DNA from 2 places in the Enterobacter vonholyi genome. Region 1 is predicted to be linked to the other one. Evidence: predicted binding sites of a transcription regulator. Region 1 holds the regulator's gene; the other holds the start of a gene.
The links. Region 1 encodes PurR, which represses purine synthesis genes. Its sites were predicted from a motif close to CANGCAAACGTTTGCNTG; they were not measured.
Positions count from the first base shown of each region.

Region 2: a site for PurR is predicted at 2,255-2,272, ahead of pyrD (quinone-dependent dihydroorotate dehydrogenase). Genes of this name have one in related genera too.

Region 1 covers NZ_CP162152.1:1,862,756-1,867,810, forward strand. The annotation lists gene cfa (cyclopropane fatty acyl phospholipid synthase) at 1-938, opposite strand, end outside; gene punC (purine nucleoside transporter PunC) at 1,237-2,436, opposite strand; gene punR (DNA-binding transcriptional activator PunR) at 2,551-3,462, shown strand; gene purR (HTH-type transcriptional repressor PurR) at 3,480-4,505, opposite strand; gene AB3N39_RS08895 (YnhF family membrane protein) at 4,803-4,892, shown strand; gene AB3N39_RS08900 (MFS transporter) at 5,054-5,055, shown strand, end outside.
Region 2 covers NZ_CP162152.1:1,548,502-1,553,556, forward strand. The annotation lists gene ssuD (FMNH2-dependent alkanesulfonate monooxygenase) at 1-591, opposite strand, end outside; gene AB3N39_RS07235 (sulfonate ABC transporter substrate-binding protein) at 588-1,550, opposite strand; gene ssuE (NADPH-dependent FMN reductase) at 1,543-2,118, opposite strand; gene pyrD (quinone-dependent dihydroorotate dehydrogenase) at 2,367-3,377, shown strand; gene zapC (cell division protein ZapC) at 3,543-4,085, shown strand; gene AB3N39_RS07255 (YcbX family protein) at 4,082-5,055, opposite strand, start outside.

The sequences.
Region 1 (5,055 bases):
AAGTTATGCCAGTCTTCCATCACGAAATGGGGTTCACTGGCGTTGGCAATCTGGCGAACGGACGGTAAACAGCCATTCGGAAAGATGTATTTGTTGATCCACGGGTCAACGTTGTTGTCGGTCCGCTTAGAGCCGATGGTGTGCAGCAGGAAGATGCCGTCCGGTTTCAGATTCCGGTCCACCACCTCAAAATAGGTATCGTAGTTTTTTGGCCCCACGTGCTCGAACATGCCGACGGAAACAATCCGGTCAAACTGTTCATTCAGGTCACGGTAGTCCTGCAGCCTGATATCCACATCGAGATCCTGGCAGCGCTCCCGCGCCATTTTTTGCTGTTCCGCTGAGATCGTCACGCCGACCACGCTGACGCCATAATGCTTCGCCATAAAATATGCCAGCCCACCCCAGCCGCAGCCGATATCCAGCACGCGCATGCCGGGCTGTAGCTGCAGCTTCTCGCTAATCAGACGCAGCTTCGCCTGCTGAGCCTCTTCAAGCGTCGAGGCCTCTTTCCAGTAGGCGCAGGAGTATTGCATGAAAGGGTCCAGCATGCGGCTGAACAGGTCATTGCCGAGATCGTAATGCTCTTTGCCGACGATCCAGGCGCGTTTTTTACTTTGCAAGTTAAACAGTCGGGCAGAGGCGACACGCAAAGTGTCTTTCAGATTGCGGGGGAGTTGATTTTCCAGACCGGCACGCAACACGCTGGCAAAAAAGATATCCAGCCGTTCACAATCCCACCAGCCGTCCATATAACTTTCTCCCAGGCCTAACGACCCTTCCCGCAACACGCGTTTAAAAAAGTCGGGATGTTTAACCTGGGGATCGGATGGCGAAGATCCGTTGATAGTGATGCCTGCTCGACCTAACAGTTCACTGACGATCCGGGACCAGTTGTCGTCCGGAACGCTGACTTCTTCTATACACGATGAACTCATAGCTTCTCCATCACCCTGATGTGATCAGAACCTTCAAACAGCGTAGACGCTTTTTTTGGTTTGTGAGAAATCTCACGGTAAATACCGCGAGGCTAGTATCCGACGTAGAACAGAGGAAGGGAGATAACCCTTGCCGAAATGCCTTCCATGGTAAAACGGGAGCACTCCGGCTCCCGTTAACACTTAATATTTATCGTATTTAATCGAACCAAATTTAGTATAGGCTTCAAAATTTGGTGATTCAATAGAAAATTGTTAGCAACCTAATCACTGAAATATAACATGATTTCTGGCGCAATCAGGCATGCGAGGTTTCCACCTGAGCACCGTTATCCTGCTCACGCTGCGCGGAGGCCTGCATGCGATAGCCCAATACCGCCAGCGCTACGGTGAACAGCATCACGCTGGTGGTGGTCAAAAGCGGCGTAGCAATCAGCGCCGAGACCACCAGGCTTGCCAGGAAGCACAAACCCAGCTGCAGGGTGTTCTGCAGCGCGGCGGCGCGGCCTGTTGCCTGCGGGAATGGACGCAGCGCCTGCGCCACAACGATAGGGTAAATCGCCCCGTTCGCAATGGCCATCACGCAGAACGGGATCAAAATTTCGGCCAGACCGGCACCCGGAATAAAGCCAACGGCCCAGGTCCCGATGACGCTCAGCGCATAGAGCACCAGCAGCCATGGCAGCATCTGCTGGCCTTCCCATTTTTGCAGCGCCGCGCGACAGCCGTACCCGCCCACAAGGAACGCGATTGTCTGCGGAACATAGCTCAGGCCGATGGCTGCCGGGCTGTAGCCCATATCGTGCAGAATGAACGGCGAGCCGGTGAGCCATGCGAAGAAGCTTGCCGAGCAGGCGGCATAGATCAGGACATTCCCGCGATACGCTTTGGCGCTCAACAGTGAGGTGAAGGTAATCGGCTTCGCGTCGGCATGCGCCTCTTTTTTATGCGCAGGCTTGAGGGCAAACGCCGGCAGCATCAGCACCAGCGTGATGGCAAACAGCGTGGCAAAAATGGCCTGCCAGTCAAAGTGCGCGAGGATCCAGCTGCCCAGCAGCGGAGCCAGGGCAGGGGAGAGGCCCACCAGCGGCATAATGGTGGCGAAAATACGGTTTGTGCGGTTAGCCGGGTAGTAGTCAGTCACCAGCGCCTGCCAGGTCACGGCCGCGGCACAGACGCCCACGGCCTGAACGAAGCGCAGCACCAGCAGCCAGGTGGCGTCGCGTACCCATAACATCCCCAGGCACCCCACCGCAAAAATGGCCAGACCCAGCAGCAGTACCGGTTTACGACCAAAGCGATCCGAGAGCGGTCCCCAGAGCAGCTGTGCAAAAGCAAAACCGGCGAGGAACAAACTCAGGCTGGCACTGATGGCGGCAGCGGGGGTTTGCAAATCTTCCTGCATCGCGGCAAAAGCCGGCAGGTACATATCGGTGGCCAAAAAGCCCAGCACGCTTAAGCCGCCGAGCCAGACTAAAAAACCGTTCCTGGGTTGCATTATTTTATTCTCCTGAGGAGGCAGGTATACATTGGCGCTGAGTGTAGGGAGTGCAAAGCCGCTTGTGAAACGCTAATATTTGGCGGGTGCATTCAAATTTTTTGCAGGCAGAAAATGTGGTCAGATTATTCTCTTGAAGTGGTCGATGCTGTCGCGCGTAACGGCAGCTTCAGCGGTGCGGCGCAGGAGCTGCACCGCGTCCCTTCGGCCATCAGCTACACGGTGCGTCAACTGGAGGAGTGGCTGGCGGTTCCGCTGTTTGAGCGGCGGCATCGTGACGTGGAATTGACGCCCGCCGGGGCGTGGTTTTTGAAGGAAGGGCGTTCTGTTATCAAAAAAATGCAGATCACCCGCGAACAGTGCCAGCAGATCGCCAACGGCTGGCGGGGACATCTTTCCATCGCGGTGGATAACATCGTGAAGCCGGAACGCACCCGACAGATGATTGTCGATTTCTATCGTCATTTCTCTGACGTTGAGCTGCGGGTCTCGCAGGAGGTGTTCAACGGGGTGTGGGATGCGCTGGCGGACGGCAGGGCGGAGATGGCGATTGGCGCGACGCAGGCGATCCCGGTCGGGGGACGTTACGCCTTTCGCGACATGGGGATGCTGAGCTGGAAATGCGTGGTGGCCAGCGATCATCCTCTGGCAGCGATGGACGGGCCGCTTAGCGACGATACGCTGCGCAACTGGCCCTCGCTGGTGCTGGAGGATACGTCCCGTTCATTGCCCAAGCGTATCACCTGGCTTCTGGACAACCAGCGGCGGGTGGTGGCTCCGGACTGGGAATCGTCGGCGACGTGCCTCAGTGCCGGACTGTGCGTCGCGATGGTGCCCGTTCATTTTGCGCGTCCGCGCATCAATACCGGCGAATGGGTTGAACTGACGCTGGAAAATCCGTTCCCGGACGCGGCCTGCTGCCTGACCTGGCAACAAAATGATGTCTCGCCCGCCATGGCCTGGCTGCTGGATTATCTGGGGGACAGCGAAACGCTGAACCGGGAATGGTTACGGGAGCCAGCGTAGCTGGCCCCGTAAAGGGATTAACGACGGTAGTCGCGGAACGGACCGTCCGCAACGGAACGGCGTTCAATCAGGCGCGGGTGAACTTCAATGGACTGCGACTCTTCGCGCTTGTTGACGATCCTGTCGAGCAGCATATTGAAGGCCGTTTCGCCCAGCGAATCTTTCGGCTGGTGAATGGTGGTCAGCGCTGGGGTGAAGAAGCGCGCGTTACGCACGTTGTCATACCCGATCACGGAAATATCCTGCGGTACGCGCAGACCCAGTTCATCGGCGGCGCAGAGCGCGCCCATGGCCATGATGTCACCCCCGCAGAAAACGGCGGTCGGACGGTGCGGCTGGGAAACGATCTGCTGCATTGCGCGGTAGCCTGATTCCGGCTCAAAGTCGCCCTGCACGATCCAGTTTTCCGGCACGGTGATCAGCGCTTCTTCCATCGCTTTCATAAAACCGGCAAGACGGCCCGCCCCGGTGTTGCGCTCCAGCGGACCCGGGATCACGCCAATCTCGCGGTGACCGCGTTCGATCAGGTAACGGCCGGCCATATAACCGCCTTCAAAGGCATTGTCGATAACGGAGTCGGTGAAATCTGCACGCGCTTCGCCCCAGTCCATAACGACCATGGGGATGTGGCGATACTCTTCGAGCATCGACAGCACGGATTCCGGGTACTCGGAACACATCACCAGCAGGCCGTCAACGCGCTTCTGAGCCATCATCGACAGGTAGGCGCGCTGTTTTTCAATGCTGTTCCACGCGTTGCCCAGAATCAGGGTATAGCCTTTCTGGAAGCAGTTTTTTTCAACCGCTTCAATGATCTCGGCAAAATAGGCCGCTTCACTACTGGTCGCCAGCAATCCAATGGACTTGGTGTGATTAACCTTAAGGCTACGCGCGACCGCACTTGGCGAATAATGCAGCTCCTTGATCGCTGCCCAGACGGCGTTGCGCGTCTCTTCCGCCACAAAGCGGGTTTTGTTAATTACATGTGATACGGTTGTAGTGGAAACGTTTGCGCGTTTTGCTACGTCTTTAATTGTTGCCATTAAATGTCACTCCAGACCATATCCTAAACTCCTGAAAAACTTGAAGGTAAACGTTTGCCTTCTCTCACCCTTATCACGCAATCTTGAATTGCGGCACGCCGGGAAAACGACACGGGACGTCAGGAGGGGGTCAATGGCCGGTACGCTAATAAATTTAGCGTGGAATTTTGTCCTATCTTGATGAAAAGGGGAAGAGGTAAAGTGGTTCTCAGTATAAATCCAGGAAGATTTTTGACGTAATCTGTGCAAAAATGAGCAAGCTCACTTTTCGTGTGGGGATTAAAAGGAGAAAAATTGATGAGTTCCGATCTTAAGTTTTCGCTGTTCACCACCGTTGTTGTGCTGGCTCTGATTGTTGCGGCCGGTCTGACGGCTGCGCTGCACTGATTTACGCGGAGGGAGAGCCTTCCCTCCCGACTCCCCGGATTGTTACTTCTCTGGCAAAAATCTTTTGCCATTTTGTTAACTTCTCATTTTTTGTGATTGATGTCATGCTTTCCGCTTCTTTGTTCTGTGTCACCACATGACACGGCATCCGGAGTTGACGCAT
Region 2 (5,055 bases), 310 kb from region 1:
CCAGGTCAGATAGAGATCGACCTGCTCTGCCGCCAGATCCTGAGCCACATCCGACGATCCGCCAAAATAGAGCGGCGGGCGCGGCTGCTGCACCGGCGGGAAGTAGAGTTTCGCGTCACGAACGTGGATATGCTTGCCTTTGAAGGTAACGGTTTCACCTTCCAGCAGGCGTCGCCAGACGCGGGTGAACTCGGCGGAAGCTTCATAGCGTTCGGTATGGTCAAGGAACACCCCATCGCCTGCCAGCTCCTGCGGATCGCTGCCCGTCACCAGGTTAAACAGGGCGCGGCCGTTGGATAGTCTGTCCAGCGTTGCCGCCTGACGTGCCGCCACGGTAGGGGAGACGACGCTAGGACGTAACGCAACCAGGAACTTCAGACGCTGGGTGACCGGAATCATTGATGCGGCGACCAGCCAGGCATCTTCACATGAACGTCCGGTCGGGATGAGCACCCCAGTGAAACCGATTCGGTCCGCCGCCTGCGCAATCTGCTGCAGGTAGCCGTGGTCAACCGGGCGCGAGCCCTCTTCTGTACCAAGATAGTGTCCATCACCGTGGGTGGGTAAAAACCAGAAAAGATTCAGACTCATGATTTAGCTCCTTCTTTGCCTGCAGGCTGCCAGATGCGTTCGCGAATAGTGACCTGTTTTGGCACGAGGTGGTTTTGATAGAAAAGGTCAGCCGTTTGTTGCTGAAGTGCGGCGACGTGTGCGTCCACCGGGGTAATGGTGGTCGGCGGACGGTGGTTGAGATAGCTCGCGATCACCGGCTCAGGTAAGCCCATGGTTTTCGCCAGCAGGGAAATGCTCTCCTGACGCTGGGTCTGGGTCAGGGCATCGGCCTGGGTAAAGGTATCCAGCACGCCCTGAATAAATGCGCCGTTCTTTTCCGCATAAGGACGCGCGGCCAGATAGAACGAGCCGGTCTGCTTCAGCGTGGTACCGTCTTTCAGCACGCGAACGCCGCCCTGCAGCAATGCGGCGGAGTAGTACGGGTCCCAGATGGCCCAGGCATCAACGTTCTTCTGCTGGAACGCGGCGCGCGCGTCAGCGGGAGTCAGGTAGACGGGCTGAATGTCGGTGAACTTGAGTCCGGCCTCTTGCAGAGCTCGCAGCAAAAGGTTGTGTGAGCTGGAACCTTTCTGGAAAGCAACTTTATGTCCTCTAAGGTCGGCGACGCTTTTAATGTCGCTGTTTTCAGGCACCAGGATCACCTCGGCCTTCGGCTTGGGCGGCTCAACGCCTACATAGACGAGGTCCGCTCCCGCGGCCTGTGCGAAGATCGGCGGAATATCGCCCGTGCTGCCAAGATCGATACTGCCCACGTTAAGGGCCTCCAGCATCTGCGGGCCGGCAGGGAACTCCACCCAGGAGAATTTGGTGTCCGGGAAGTGTTTTTCCAGAAGCTGGTGGCTTTTCGCCAGCACCATGCTGACGCTGCCTTTCTGATACCCGATGCGTAAACTTTCCGGAGCCGTTTCTGCGGCATGGGCCAGCGAGGTAAGGGCCATCAGACCTGCCAGACCGATACGGGTGAACGTTTTAAACATGTGCGACTCCTTGAGGCTGACCAAACGCCGGGGCCTGGATATCTCTGCGGTGAAGGGCATGCCAGAACGTCTCCAGGGCGTTATCGAGGCGGGTTTGCAGGTTGGGCGTAAAGTGTGGTTTGTGTTGATAATCGATAACCTGGGAGTCATCGGCGAAAACGCCGTGGAGGATCTCCTGCGCTTTCAGCGCGTTCAGTACCGGCTTCAGGGCGTAATCCACGGCCAGTAAATGGGCAACCGTACCGCCCGTTGCCAGCGGCAGTACGACTTTGCCGTCCAGGGCGCGTTCCGGAAGCAGATCGAGCAGGGTTTTCAGCGCGCCGGAAAAAGAGGCTTTATAAATGGGCGTTGCCACTATTAAGCCGTCAGCGCCGTTAAGCTGCTCAATGAGGGTTTTCAGCGCGGGGCTGTCGAAACGGGCGTAGAGCAAATCTTCAGGTTCGAAGTTATGCAGGTTCCAGTGGCACACTTCCACATCCAGAGCATTCAGTTTTTCACGGGCATATTCCAGCAGGGCGCTGGAGCGCGACGGGAATCGTGGACTTCCGGCCAGGGTAATGACGCGCATACTTCCTCCTTATAACTAATTGTTTGCTTTTATCTAACATTCATAACAATTTTCAGGAGTGTGACACCGCACGGTTATTCCACTAAATGATTTATCTGCAATTAAAATGCGAAAAAGTGCATAAGAAATAGACGGGAAGGTAAACGATTGCGTTTTGCGCTGATTTTTTGCCGCAGGTCAATTCCCTTTCGCGCCTGGATCGCCCATAATCCCCTCCCGGTTTGCACACCGGGAATCCAGGAGAGTTCATGTACTACCCCTTCGTTCGTAAAGCCCTTTTCCAGCTCGACCCTGAGCGCGCTCATGAATTTACATTCCAGCAATTACGTCGTATTACCGGAACGCCGCTGGCCGCTCTGGTACGTCAGAATGTGCCGGTAAAACCTGTGCAGTGCATGGGGCTGACCTTTAAAAATCCGCTGGGTCTGGCGGCCGGTCTGGACAAAAATGGCGAGTGCATTGATGCCCTGGGCGCGATGGGCTTTGGCTCCATTGAAATCGGTACCGTCACCCCGCGCCCGCAGCCGGGAAATGACAAGCCGCGCCTGTTCCGACTGGTGGAAGCCGAAGGGCTGATCAACCGCATGGGCTTTAATAACCTCGGTGTTGATCACCTGGTTGAGAATGTAAAAAAAGCCCATTTTGACGGGATATTAGGCATCAATATCGGCAAAAATAAAGACACGCCGGTAGAGCAGGGTAAAGATGACTATCTGATTTGTATGGAAAAAGTCTACGCCTATGCCGGTTATATTGCGGTGAATATTTCTTCACCCAATACCCCAGGGCTGCGCTCTTTACAATATGGCGAAGCGCTGGACGATCTTCTGAGTGCCATTAAAAATAAGCAAAATGAACTTCAGTCGATCCACCATAAATATGTTCCGGTCGCGGTTAAGATCGCCCCGGATCTTTCTCCCGAAGAATTGATCCAGGTTGCCGACAGTTTGGTTCGCCATAATATTGATGGTGTGATTGCAACCAATACCACCCTCGATCGTTCCCTCGTGCAGGGAATGAAAAACTGTGACGAAGCGGGTGGGTTAAGTGGCCGTCCGGTACAATTAAAAAGCACCGAAATTATTCGCGCCCTGTCTGCGGAATTAAAAGGTCGTCTGCCGATTATTGGCGTCGGCGGCATTGACTCCGTGATTGCTGCGCGCGAGAAAATGGCGGCGGGTGCGTCGCTGGTGCAGATCTATTCCGGCTTTATATTTAAAGGACCGCCGCTGATTAAAGAAATCGTTACTCATATCTAATCTTTTCTCTTAATCAGACAACCAGGGCTTTATTTCCAGCCCTGGTTGTTTTATATTCCGTCACTGTTGCTTATTTAGTCATTATAGTCTTTTATTAATGGTGTTATAAACGAGGCGGCAAACAGGACATTTTTAGTACAGGACGTTTGGGGACGGGAGAGACACATGCGAATTAAACCTGACGATAACTGGCGCTGGTATTTTTGCGACGAGCATGACCGAATGATGCTCGACTTAGCCAATGGCATGTTGTTTCGTTCTCGTTTTGCCCGCCGAATGTTAACCCCGGATGCGTTTTCCCCGTCGGGCTTTTGCGTTGACGATGCTGCGCTTTATTTCTCCTTTGAGGAAAAATGCCGCGATCTGGTGCTCTCTAAAGAGCAGCGCGCCGAGCTGGTATTAAATGCGCTGGTGGCTATCCGTTTCCTGAAACCGCAAATGCCAAAGAGCTGGCATTTCCTGCCCCACGGCATGAACTGGACCCCGGCAACGGGCGATGCGGCGAGCGTAAATCTGAGTGATACCGCAGAAGAGGTGAGCCTGCTGGTGGTTGAGCCTGGCGAAAATGCTGCACTCTGTCTGCTGGCGCAGCCCGGCGTAACGATTGCCGGGCGGACGATGCAGCTTGGGGATGCGATTAAGGTCATGAACGACAGGCTGAAGCCCCAGCTTCGCGTGGATGCCTTCAGCCTCGAGCAGGCGGTTTAAGCTTCCAGCTGTACGGACGTTTTCGGGACGCAGCTACAGCACAGAATTGTGCCGTCACTTCCAATTGCTGATTTTTTCAGCGCACTGACCTCTCCATCCACCAGCCTGATTCGGCAGCATCCGCAAATTCCGGCGCGACAGGAATAGGGGATGCGGATCCCTGCTTGTTCCAGCTGTTCAAGCAAAACCTGCTGGTTATTACCTCGGATCACGTTGCCCTGCCAGTGAATCTCTACCGCAGCGGCGACGTTTGTCTCAACGTCGACAAACTCCTCTTCCTGACCCGAGCCGTAAACCCTTGCTGGCCCACGGGCGAGCACTTCTACCTCATCACCGACGCGGATCGCGCCGCTGGAGCGCGGGATCAGGTTCTGGCCGAAATCGACATCGCCGTTGTCCTGCGCGGTGCGGAATGACTGCAATGTCTTCAACGGTTCGCCGGAAGGGTGCTTCTGGCCTTTCTCTGGGCTAACCGTCGTGAAAATGCAGCGGCTGCACGGCTTCACCACGTCAAAAATGACGCTGCCAATGCGGATCACTTTCCAGGTGTCTTCATCCCAGGCGTCGGCACCCGTCACTACCAGGTTCGGACGGAACTGTTCCATCTTAACGCTGGCTTTGCAGCGGCCTTGCAAATCACGCAGTGAAGCTTCGTTAGTCAGCAGGAACGGGAAGCCATCGGCGAAGGAGAGGGGAACGGCGTCGTGGCGCTTCACGCGACGCGTCAGTTCAGGCCCAACCCAGCGCAGCTGCACGTCGCGGGAGAAGAAGCCGCTCAGCCAGCGGTTGATCTCATCCGGGGCGATGCGCGCGGTAAAATGATTGCCCCACACTTCCGTCGGCGCATCGACGGGCGCAAAATCAGCAAAGCGAATCACCGCGCTGGAACCGTCCGGCGCGGTAAGGTGCAAACCGTCATGAAGCGGGGAAGGGGTAAAGCGAACCATCTGAGGGAACTGGCGTGCGGTAA